Linked DNA regions of Chelatococcus sp. YT9. The protein of the gene in region 1 interacts with the protein of each later gene in a pairwise test. Links are inferred from orthologs where the notes say so. Each region holds a gene or a part of one and is shown in the gene's direction. Other genes may lie near its edges.

What was found.
Region 2: the proteins of pheT (region 1) and secD interact in binary tests that used the Escherichia coli proteins (3 or more experiments, as listed by UniProt). The link is inferred for Chelatococcus sp. YT9 from one-to-one orthologs.

What each region holds. Positions count from the first base shown.
Region 1 is NZ_JAHBRW010000001.1:798,154-802,876, forward strand. What follows is about bases 747-3,797. They hold pheT (phenylalanine--tRNA ligase subunit beta), read left to right. Parts: upstream 747-1,085; coding sequence 1,086-3,509; downstream 3,510-3,797. Other genes in these bases: pheS (phenylalanine--tRNA ligase subunit alpha), read left to right, coding at 747-960; KIO76_RS03700 (BQ00720 family protein), read right to left, coding at 3,629-3,797. Also shown: more of pheS, read left to right, coding at 1-746; more of KIO76_RS03700, read right to left, coding at 3,798-3,898; KIO76_RS03705 (Hsp20 family protein), read right to left, coding at 4,099-4,533.
Region 2 is NZ_JAHBRW010000001.1:65,913-70,435, reverse strand. Bases 537-3,387 are described here. They hold secD (protein translocase subunit SecD), read left to right. Parts: upstream 537-1,080; coding sequence 1,081-2,694; downstream 2,695-3,387. Other genes in these bases: secF (protein translocase subunit SecF), read left to right, coding at 2,712-3,387; yajC (preprotein translocase subunit YajC), read left to right, coding at 788-1,063; KIO76_RS00310 (ATP-binding protein), read right to left, coding at 537-550. Also shown: more of KIO76_RS00310, read right to left, coding at 1-536; more of secF, read left to right, coding at 3,388-3,674; KIO76_RS00290 (Mth938-like domain-containing protein), read left to right, coding at 3,686-4,072; KIO76_RS00285 (phytoene/squalene synthase family protein), read left to right, coding at 4,078-4,523. UniProt on the Escherichia coli protein: Part of the Sec protein translocase complex. Interacts with the SecYEG preprotein conducting channel. SecDF uses the proton motive force (PMF) to complete protein translocation after the ATP-dependent function of SecA.

The sequences.
Region 1 (4,723 bases):
CTGAAGACGCTCGGCGCCATGACGCCGGAGGAGCGGCGGGAGAAGGGGCCTGTTATCAATGGCCTGCGCGACCGGGTGTCCTCCGCGCTCGCAGCGCGCAAGACCGCGCTGGCCGAGAAGGCCCTGGAGGCGCGGCTTGCCTCCGAGCGTGTCGACGTCACGCTGCCCGTGCAGGAAGGCCCGGAGACCCGTGGCCGCATCCATCCGATCAGCCAAGTCATGGACGAGCTCACGGCGATCTTCGCGGACATGGGCTTCTCCATCGCCGAGGGGCCTGACGTCGAAACCGATTTCTACAATTTCACGGCGCTCAACTTCCCCGTCGGCCATCCCGCACGAGAGATGCACGACACCTTCTTCTTCGCGCCGGACGAGACGGGCACCCGCAAGCTCCTGCGCACGCATACGAGCCCCGTTCAGATCCGCACGATGCTGTCGAAGAAGCCGCCCATCCGCGTGATCTGCCCCGGCCGCACCTATCGCTGCGACAGCGACCAGACCCACACCCCGATGTTCCACCAGGTCGAGGGGCTCGTCATCGACAAGACGTCCCATCTCGGCCATCTCAAGTGGATCCTCGAGGAGTTCTGCAAGACCTTCTTCGAGGTCGACAGCGTCAAGATGCGCTTCCGCCCGTCGTTCTTCCCCTTCACCGAGCCGTCGGCGGAGGTGGATATCCAGTGCTCGCGCAAGGGTGGCGACATCCGCTTCGGCGAGGGCGAGGACTGGCTGGAGATCCTCGGCTGCGGGATGGTGCACCCGAATGTCATTCGGAACTGCGGCCTCGATCCGGACGAGTACCAGGGCTTCGCCTGGGGCATGGGCATCGACCGCATCGCCATGCTGAAATACGGCATGCCGGACCTGCGCCCCTTCTTCGAGGCCGACGTGCGCTGGCTAAGCCACTACGGCTTCCGCCCGCTCGACCTGCCGACACTGGCAGGCGGACTGTCGACCTGAGCCTTCGCTGAACGACAATACCCTGTCATGGCCGGGCGTGGCCCGGCCCTTCCGATCTCAAAGGCCTGACCTATTGATCGGCACCCTCGGCTAAGCCGAGGTGACGGGTGAGAGGATGAAAGATTATGAAATTCACGCTCTCCTGGCTGAAGGACCATCTCGACACCGAGGCTGACGCTGATGAGGTCGCTGCCGTCCTCAACCGCATCGGGCTCGAGGTCGAAGGCATCGAGGACAAGGCCAAGGCGCTTGCGCCTTATGTGATCGCGCGTGTCATCTCGGCGGTCCAGCATCCCAATGCCGATCGCCTGCGGGTCTGCATGGTCGACACGGGCGACGGCAACCCGATCCAGGTGGTCTGTGGGGCGCCGAATGCCCGCGCGGACATGATCTCGGTCTTCGCGCCACCCGGCACCTATATCCCCGGCAAGAACATCACCCTCGGCAAGGGCGTCATCCGTGGCGTCGAGTCGAACGGCATGCTCTGCTCTGAGGCCGAGCTCGAATTATCCGAGGACCACGATGGCATCATCGACCTGCCCGCTGACGCACCGGTGGGCACCAGCTACGCCACCTGGGCGAAGCTCGACGATGCCGTGATCGAAATCGCGGTGACACCAAACCGTCCCGACGCGCTCGGCATCGCCGGCATCGCGCGCGATCTCGCGGCGGCGGGGCTGGGGCGCCTCAATACACCGCCAGTCGCGACCATTCCCGGCGAGGGCTTCTGCCCGGTGGAGGTCTCGCTCGCGTTCGCGGAAGACGATATCCATCTCTCGCCAGCCTTCGCCCTGCGGCTCGTGCGCGGCGTCAAGAACGGCCCCTCCCCGGAGTGGCTGCAGAAGCGGCTGAAGGCCATAGGCCTGCGCCCCATCAACGCGCTCGTCGATATCACCAACTACGTCACCTTCGATCGTGGCCGGCCGCTGCACGTGTTCGACGCCGCCAAGGTCAAGGGCGACCTCGTCGTACGGCGCGCTGAGGAGGGCGAGGAGATCCTCGCGCTCGACGGCAAGACCTACAAGCTCGACCCCAGCATGGTCGTCATCGCTGACGACAACGGCATCGAGTCCCTCGCCGGGATCATGGGCGGCGAGGCGTCCGGCTGCGATGAGGCCACGACCGATGTGCTGATCGAGTCGGCGCTGTGGGACGCGCTGAACATCGCGCAGACCGGCCGTAAGCTCGGCATCATCACCGATGCGCGCTATCGCTTCGAGCGCGGGGTCGATCCCGCCTTCACCCTGCCGGGCATCGAGCTTGCGACGCGGCTCGTTCTTGATCTGTGCGGCGGCGTGCCAACGGAGGTGACGCTGGCAGGCGCCATACGCGACACCCACGCCCCCATCACGTTTCCCTGGAGCGAGGTGAAGCGCCTCAGCGGGCTCGACCTGCCACAAGGAGAGATGGAGAAGCACCTCGTCGCGCTGGGCTTCAGCGTCGACAATCAAGGTGACACGGCCCAGGTGGATGCGCCGTCCTGGCGACCGGACATCGAGGGGAAGGCGGATCTCGCCGAGGAGATCATCCGCATCGCAGGGCTTGACCGTGTTGCCTCGACGCCCTTCCCGCGCCTCCATGCCGCCGTCGCCGAGCCAGTGCTGACACTGCTGCAGAAGCGCACCCGGCTTGCCAAGCGCGCGCTCGCGGCGCGTGGGCTCGTGGAAGCGGTCACGTGGTCGTTCATCAGCCATGAGGAAGCGACGCTCTTCGGCGGCGGCGACCCACGGCTCGCGCTCGCGAATCCGATCGCCGCAGACCTCTCCGACATGCGCCCCAACCTCATTCCAGGCCTCGTGAAGGCGCTGCAGCGGAACGCTGACCGCAGCTTCGCCGACGTGGCGCTGTTCGAGGTAGGCCAGGTCTTCGCCTCCGACGAACCGGAAGGCCAGACCATCACGGCCGTTGCTGTGCGACGTGGCACCGCCCATGCAGCCGGAGTCGGTCGGCGTTGGGACGCCGAGGCAAAGCCCGTCGACGTGTTTGACGCGAAGGGCGATGCGTTCGGCCTGCTGACAGCCCTTGGAATCGCGACCGCCGGTGTTCAGGTCGTCTCGGGCGGGCCCGCCTGGTACCATCCCGGCCGCTCGGCGACGCTGCAATTTGGACCGAAGGCCACCATTGGAGCCTTCGGTGAGCTCCATCCTCGCGTCCTCGCGGCGCTCGATGCCAAGGGTCCGATCGTCGCCTGCGAGATTACTCTGGATGTGCTGCCCGCGCCCAAAGCGAAACCGACCAAGGTCAAGCCGAAGCTTGCTCTGCCTGAATTCCAGCCCGTGACGCGCGACTTTGCCTTCGTCGTGGATTCCAGCGTGGCTGCGGCGGATATCATGCGCGCTGTCCAGGGTGCCGAACGCAACCTGATCACCGACACCTCGGTTTTCGATATCTATGAGGGCGCCGGGGTGGGTGAGGGCAAGAAGTCGGTGGCCGTCGCCATCGTGCTCCAGCCGACAGAGAAGACCTTGACAGATCAGGATATCGAAGCGGTTTCGGCCAAGGTTGTCGCCGCCGTTGCCAAGAAAACGGGCGCCACGCTACGCGGCTGATTCCGCCGGCCTTGCCCGACCTGATATTCCCGGAACGAAAAAGGCGGGCCCAAGGCCCGCCTTTGCAATATCGTCGCTCCATATGGCAGTTCACGCCGGAGCGGACGTGCGGACCCCCGTCAGTGGACGCTGATGGGCTCCAGGTTGTGCTCCCAGGCATTGGCAATGGCCGCGTCCCTGGAATCGGTCAGGAGGATGGGCGTGCCATCCGCCCCTAGCAGGGCGAAAAGCTCCAAGCCCGGCTGAATCTCTGGTGCCTGTGGAAACAGGCGGTTGAATTCCTCGGAGCGCATGGCACGCACATAGGCAACCTTGCCCTCGCCCGCAGCCGCCAGCGCGTCGCTGTCCTGAACGTCGCCGATAAACTCAAACGCATCACTATTGGTCATCGCGCCCTCCTGGGGCCGTCCTGAGACAGGTTCCTGTCGTAACCAGGACATGCCCGAAGCTATTGATCCAGGGCCGCTTCTTGTCGCTCGTGCCACCTGCCCGAGCGGAACGCGCCCTAGAGTAGCGGTCGTAAACTTGCATTATTCGAGCCAACATCCCTGCAGGCTGCGCCCAAATCGTTCCCAAAACCTTCACAGCGTCATCCACCGTCACGGGAGATGATGTCGATTCGCCGTATCACACGTTCCGATTCAGGACGCACGAGATCGACCGACAGCAAGCCATTCGATAGATCCGCGCCCATAACCTCCATGCCGTCGGCCAGAAAGAACGTGCGCTGGAACTGTCGCGCCGCGATCCCGCGATGCAGGAAATGCCTGGTGCGGTCATCCACCTGCCGGCCGCGGATGCAAAGCTGGTTTTCCTCGAGGGTTATCTCGAGCTGGTCTTGGGTGAAGCCGGCCACCGCCAAGGTAATGCGGAGCTTCTCCGGCTCGTTGTCGCAACGGGGAATGCGCTCGATGTTGTAAGGCGGATAGCCATCCGTCGCTGCTTTGGCGACACGGTCCAATGCGCGCTCGATCTCGTCAAAGCCGAGCAGAAACGGGGACGACAGAGACGGTACCCTAGACATGAGCGAAGCCCTTTGTTGCGAGGCACTTCGTGGTGGAGCCCTTACGGCACTCCCATAATCGGGGAGCTCCCGATCACACGAGCGATATGGCGGCTCGCCCGCCGTGGGTCAAGGGCTATGCCTTCAACGCATACATAGCTTGCACGTGTGGAAGAATATCAGCCTGCGAAAGGGGCTTTGGTGGCTTTGA
Region 2 (4,523 bases), 730 kb from region 1 along the record:
CAAGCACAGCCTTAAGTGACTTGTAAGAGGTATCGTCCGTATCGAAGGACAGATCATCGCAGAAGATAATGAAGCGATGATGGGAATCGCGGATCAGGCCCATCAGGTTCGGCAGGCTCTCGATGTCCTCGCGGTGGATCTCGATGAGCTTCAACCGGCTGGCGTCGGTGGATTGCCCCGTATCCGAAAGGCGCTTGTTGGTCTCGGCGTGGACGGCCTTGACCAGCGACGATTTGCCCATGCCGCGCGCGCCCCAGAGGAGCGCGTTGTTGGCCGGAAGACCGCGGGCGAAGCGCTCGGTGTTTTCGGCGAGGGTGTCGCGCACCCGGTCGATGCCCCGCAGCAACGACATCTCCACGCGGTTCACACGCGGAACGGGCTGGAGCCGCGCCGGAGGGTGCCATACGAAAGCATCGGCGGAGGAAAGGTCGGTCGGGGCCGGCGGCGGTGGCGAAAGGCGCTCCAGGGCCTGGGCAATGCGCTCCAGCGTGAGGGCGAGCACGCTTTCGTGAAGGCCAGGATCTTCATGCTGCTGATTTTTCAACCCCATTATCAGCTTCTCCGTTTCGCTCCGCAAATCTTGACCGTTGGATATTGCCTTTCACAGGTGCGGTCCATGCTCTAAGCACACGGCTGGATTGCTTTCCATCGATCGATGGGTATAGTCCGCGCCTCATACAAACCGCACGCTTCCACCCGCCTTCAGTCGGGCCTTGTTTCGGAGGGACCTCTCGTGATCACGCCAGCCTTCGCCCAGTCCACGGCTCCTGCCGCTGGCGGGGGCGACATGCTCATTCAGTTCGTCCCGTTCATCCTCATCTTCGTCATCATGTGGTTCCTGATTCTCCGTCCTCAGCAGAAGCGGCAGAAGGCGCATCAGGAGATGATCAAGAACGTGCGCCGCGGCGATACGATCGTGACCTCGGGCGGCTTTATCGCCAAGGTGACGAAGGTGGTCGATGATGGGGAAGTCGAGGCTGAGATCGCGGATGGGGTCAAAGTGCGCGTGGTGCGTGGTATGATTTCGGATGTGCGTTCCAAGGCCGAGCCGGTCAAGAGCTGAGGCGGAGGCCGCCGCCCATGCTGCGCTATTCAAAAGCCAAGATCATCTCGATCCTCCTGTTGACGCTGCTTGGCTTCGCCTATGCGGCGCCAAACCTGTTTTCTGAGACAACGCGCGAGCGGATCGCGGCATCGGTGCCAAGCTGGATCCCCGCCTGGATCGTGCCGCATCGCGCCATGGTGCTCGGTCTTGACCTGCAAGGCGGCTCGCATGTTGTGCTGGAGGTCGACGAGAACGACCTGATCCGCACGCAGGTCAACAGCCTTCGCGACGACGTCCGCCGTATTCTCCGCGAGACGCGTATAGCGCCCCAGGGCGGTATCGTGGCGTTGCCGCGCGGCCTGCAGATGCGTGTGCCGAGCGAAGCCGATCGCCAGCGTCTGCTGGCGCGGCTCAATGAGCTGGCGCGCCCGGCGGGCAATGCCATCCTCGGCACGCCGGGGAACAGTACGATCAATGTGTCGGAAGGCGCGGACGGGCTCGTTCAGGTCACCTTGACCGACGTCGGTGTTACCGATCGGGTCCGACGCGCGGTAGACCAGACCATCGAGGTGCTTCGGCGCCGCGTCGATGCGCTGGGCACGACCGAGCCGAATATCCAGCGCGAGGGCGCCGGCCGCGTGCTGGTGCAGGTGCCGGGCCTACAGGATCCCCAGCGCCTTAAGGAAATTCTTGGCCGGACGGCAAAGCTGCAATTCCGCTTCATCGCGGAAGGCGGCGCGAATCCGGCCGACGTGGACATGATCCCGTCGCGTGACAATGCCGGTCAGCCGGTGCCTGTCGAGCGGCGGGTCATTGTCGAGGGCGAGGATCTGACCGATGCCCAGCCCGCCTTTGATTCGCAGACATCGCAGCCAATCGTGAACTTCCGCTTCAACCTTCGCGGGGCGCAGCGGTTCGGCCAAGCCACGTCGGAAGGTGTCGGGCGGCTCCTGGCCATCGTTCTTGATAATGAGGTGATCTCGGCGCCCCGCATCCAGACCCCGATCACGGGCGGTCAGGGCCAGATCTCAGGCAGCTTCAGCGTGCAGCAGGCCAATGATCTGGCAGTGCTGCTGCGTGCCGGTGCCCTGCCGGCCAAGCTCACGATCGTCGAGGAGCGCACGGTGGGACCTGGCCTCGGGCAGGACTCGATCGAGGCCGGGACCATGGCGATCTACGTCGCGACGATCTTCGTGGCGTTGTTCATGCTGGCGACGTACGGCCTGTTCGGCATTTTCGCGAACATCGCCCTGCTGGTCCATGTGGTCTTCATCCTGGCCCTGATGTCATTGCTTGGCGCGACGCTTACATTGCCGGGCATCGCGGGCATCGTGCTGACCATCGGCACCGCAGTCGATTCCAACGTGCTGATCTATGAGCGTATCAGGGAGGAGGCCCATGGCGGCCGGTCGATCATCTCGGCGATCGATGCGGGCTTCACCCGGGCCTTCGCGACGATCTTCGATTCCAATTCCACGATGTTGATCGCCGCCTTGATCCTGTTCTTCCTGGGATCAGGACCCGTGCGCGGCTTTGCTGTCGTCTTTATCCTCGGTATTTTGACCACGGTGATCACCGCGGTGACCATGACGCGCATGATGATCGCGTTGTGGTACCGCGTCGCCAGGCCGAAACAACTGCCGTTCTGAACCGGAGCTTTTCGCGCGTGCGCCTGATCCGCATCGTCCCCGACAACACAAAGTTCCGCTTCGTCCGCTTTCGGCGCGTCACGATCCCGTTTTCGGCTGCGATATCGGTTATCACCGTTATCCTTGCCCTGACGATCGGGCTGAACTTCGGCATCGACTTCAAAGGCGGTACTCTCGTCGAGATCCAGGCCCGCTCGGGCAAGGCCGATGTCGGCGCCATCCGCGAGGCGGCCGAGGGCTTCGGCTTCGGCACGCCGGAGGTGCAGGAGTTCGGCAATGCCGGCGGTGTGTCAATTCGCTTCCCCATTCAGGAGGGCGGCGAAGAGGCACAGGGAACGGTGGTCCAGAAGACGCGTGATGTGTTCGAGAAGGACTATGAGTTCCGTCGGGTCGAGACGGTCGGGCCCCGCGTTTCGGGTGAGCTGGTGCAATCCGGCACGCTCGGCGTCGTGCTCGCCATCATCGCGGTGCTTGCCTATCTCTGGTTCCGCTTCGAGCTCACCTTTGCCATCGGCGCCATCATCGGCACGATGCACGACATCCTTCTGACGGTCGGGTTCTTCGTCATCACGCAGATCGAGTTCAATATGACCTCGATAGCCGCGATTCTGACCATCGTGGGCTATTCGTTGAACGAAACAGTCGTGGTGTTCGACCGGACGCGCGAACTTCTGCGGCGATACAAGACCATGCCTATCGAGGAGCTGCTCGACCTGTCCGTGAATTCTACCCTCTCGCGCACCTCGATGACCGCGACCACGACGATTCTCTCGCTGGTCGCGCTGGTGGTGGTCGGCGGAGAGGCCATTCAGGGCTTTGCGCAGGTCATGCTGTTCGGCGTCTTCGTCTGCACCTATTCCGCAATGTATGTCTCCACGCCTGTGCTGATCTATCTCGGCATGCGCAGTGCGCGCGCGCCAGCTCCGGCGGCTCCGGCGCCCGCATCCGACAGCAAGAAGGCGCCGCGCCCGGCATCCTGACGGAGAGTGTAATGGCCGAGAGCCGACGTTACGACGGTTTCGTTCCCGGCCGCTTCAAGCTCGACGCCTACGGCAACGGCGGTTTCCGCTTCGCCGAGATGTCACACCGCGGCTCCATCCTGACCTTGCCGTCCGGCATCAAAGCCTGGGAGGTCACGGATGCGGATGAGCTTCGGATCGACCATTTCGCGCCGGTCATCGCCGAGGCGGCGGATATCGAACTCCTGTTGATAGGTACGGGCTCGGACATGGTTCCGCTGGCACCCGCTATCCGGCAGGCCCTCAGCGAGGCGGGCCTTAAAGTCGACGTCATGCAGACTGGGGCCGCGGCCCGCACCTACAACGTACTGCTCGCCGAAGACCGTCATGTCGCGGCCGCGCTGATCGCGGTAAGCTAGACATGATGGCCGACTGGGCTGGCCCGGGCGACGAAACTACCCTGGCGCCAGCGTTTTCCCATTGCGAGCAACTCGTCCGCGACAACGATATCGATCGCTTCCTCGCAGGCCTGTTCATTCCGGCCGACAAGAGGCGCTATTGCTTCGCGCTCTACGCTTTCAGCCATGAAATCGCGCGCGTCAGGGAATTGGTGAACTCACCACTGCCGGGGGAGCTTCGCTACCAGTGGTGGCGGGATGCACTTGGTGAGGAGGAGGCGCGCGGCGATGTCGCCGCCCATCCTGTCGTTGCTGCCCTGCTTGCGACCGTCGCGCGCTTCCGACTACCGCAGCAGGCCCTTCTTGATCTGATCGATGCGCGGATCTTCGACCTCTATGACGATCCGATGGGGCCGACCAGCGATCTCGAGGGCTACAGCGGGGAGACCAGCTCGGCGCTGCTGCGGCTCGC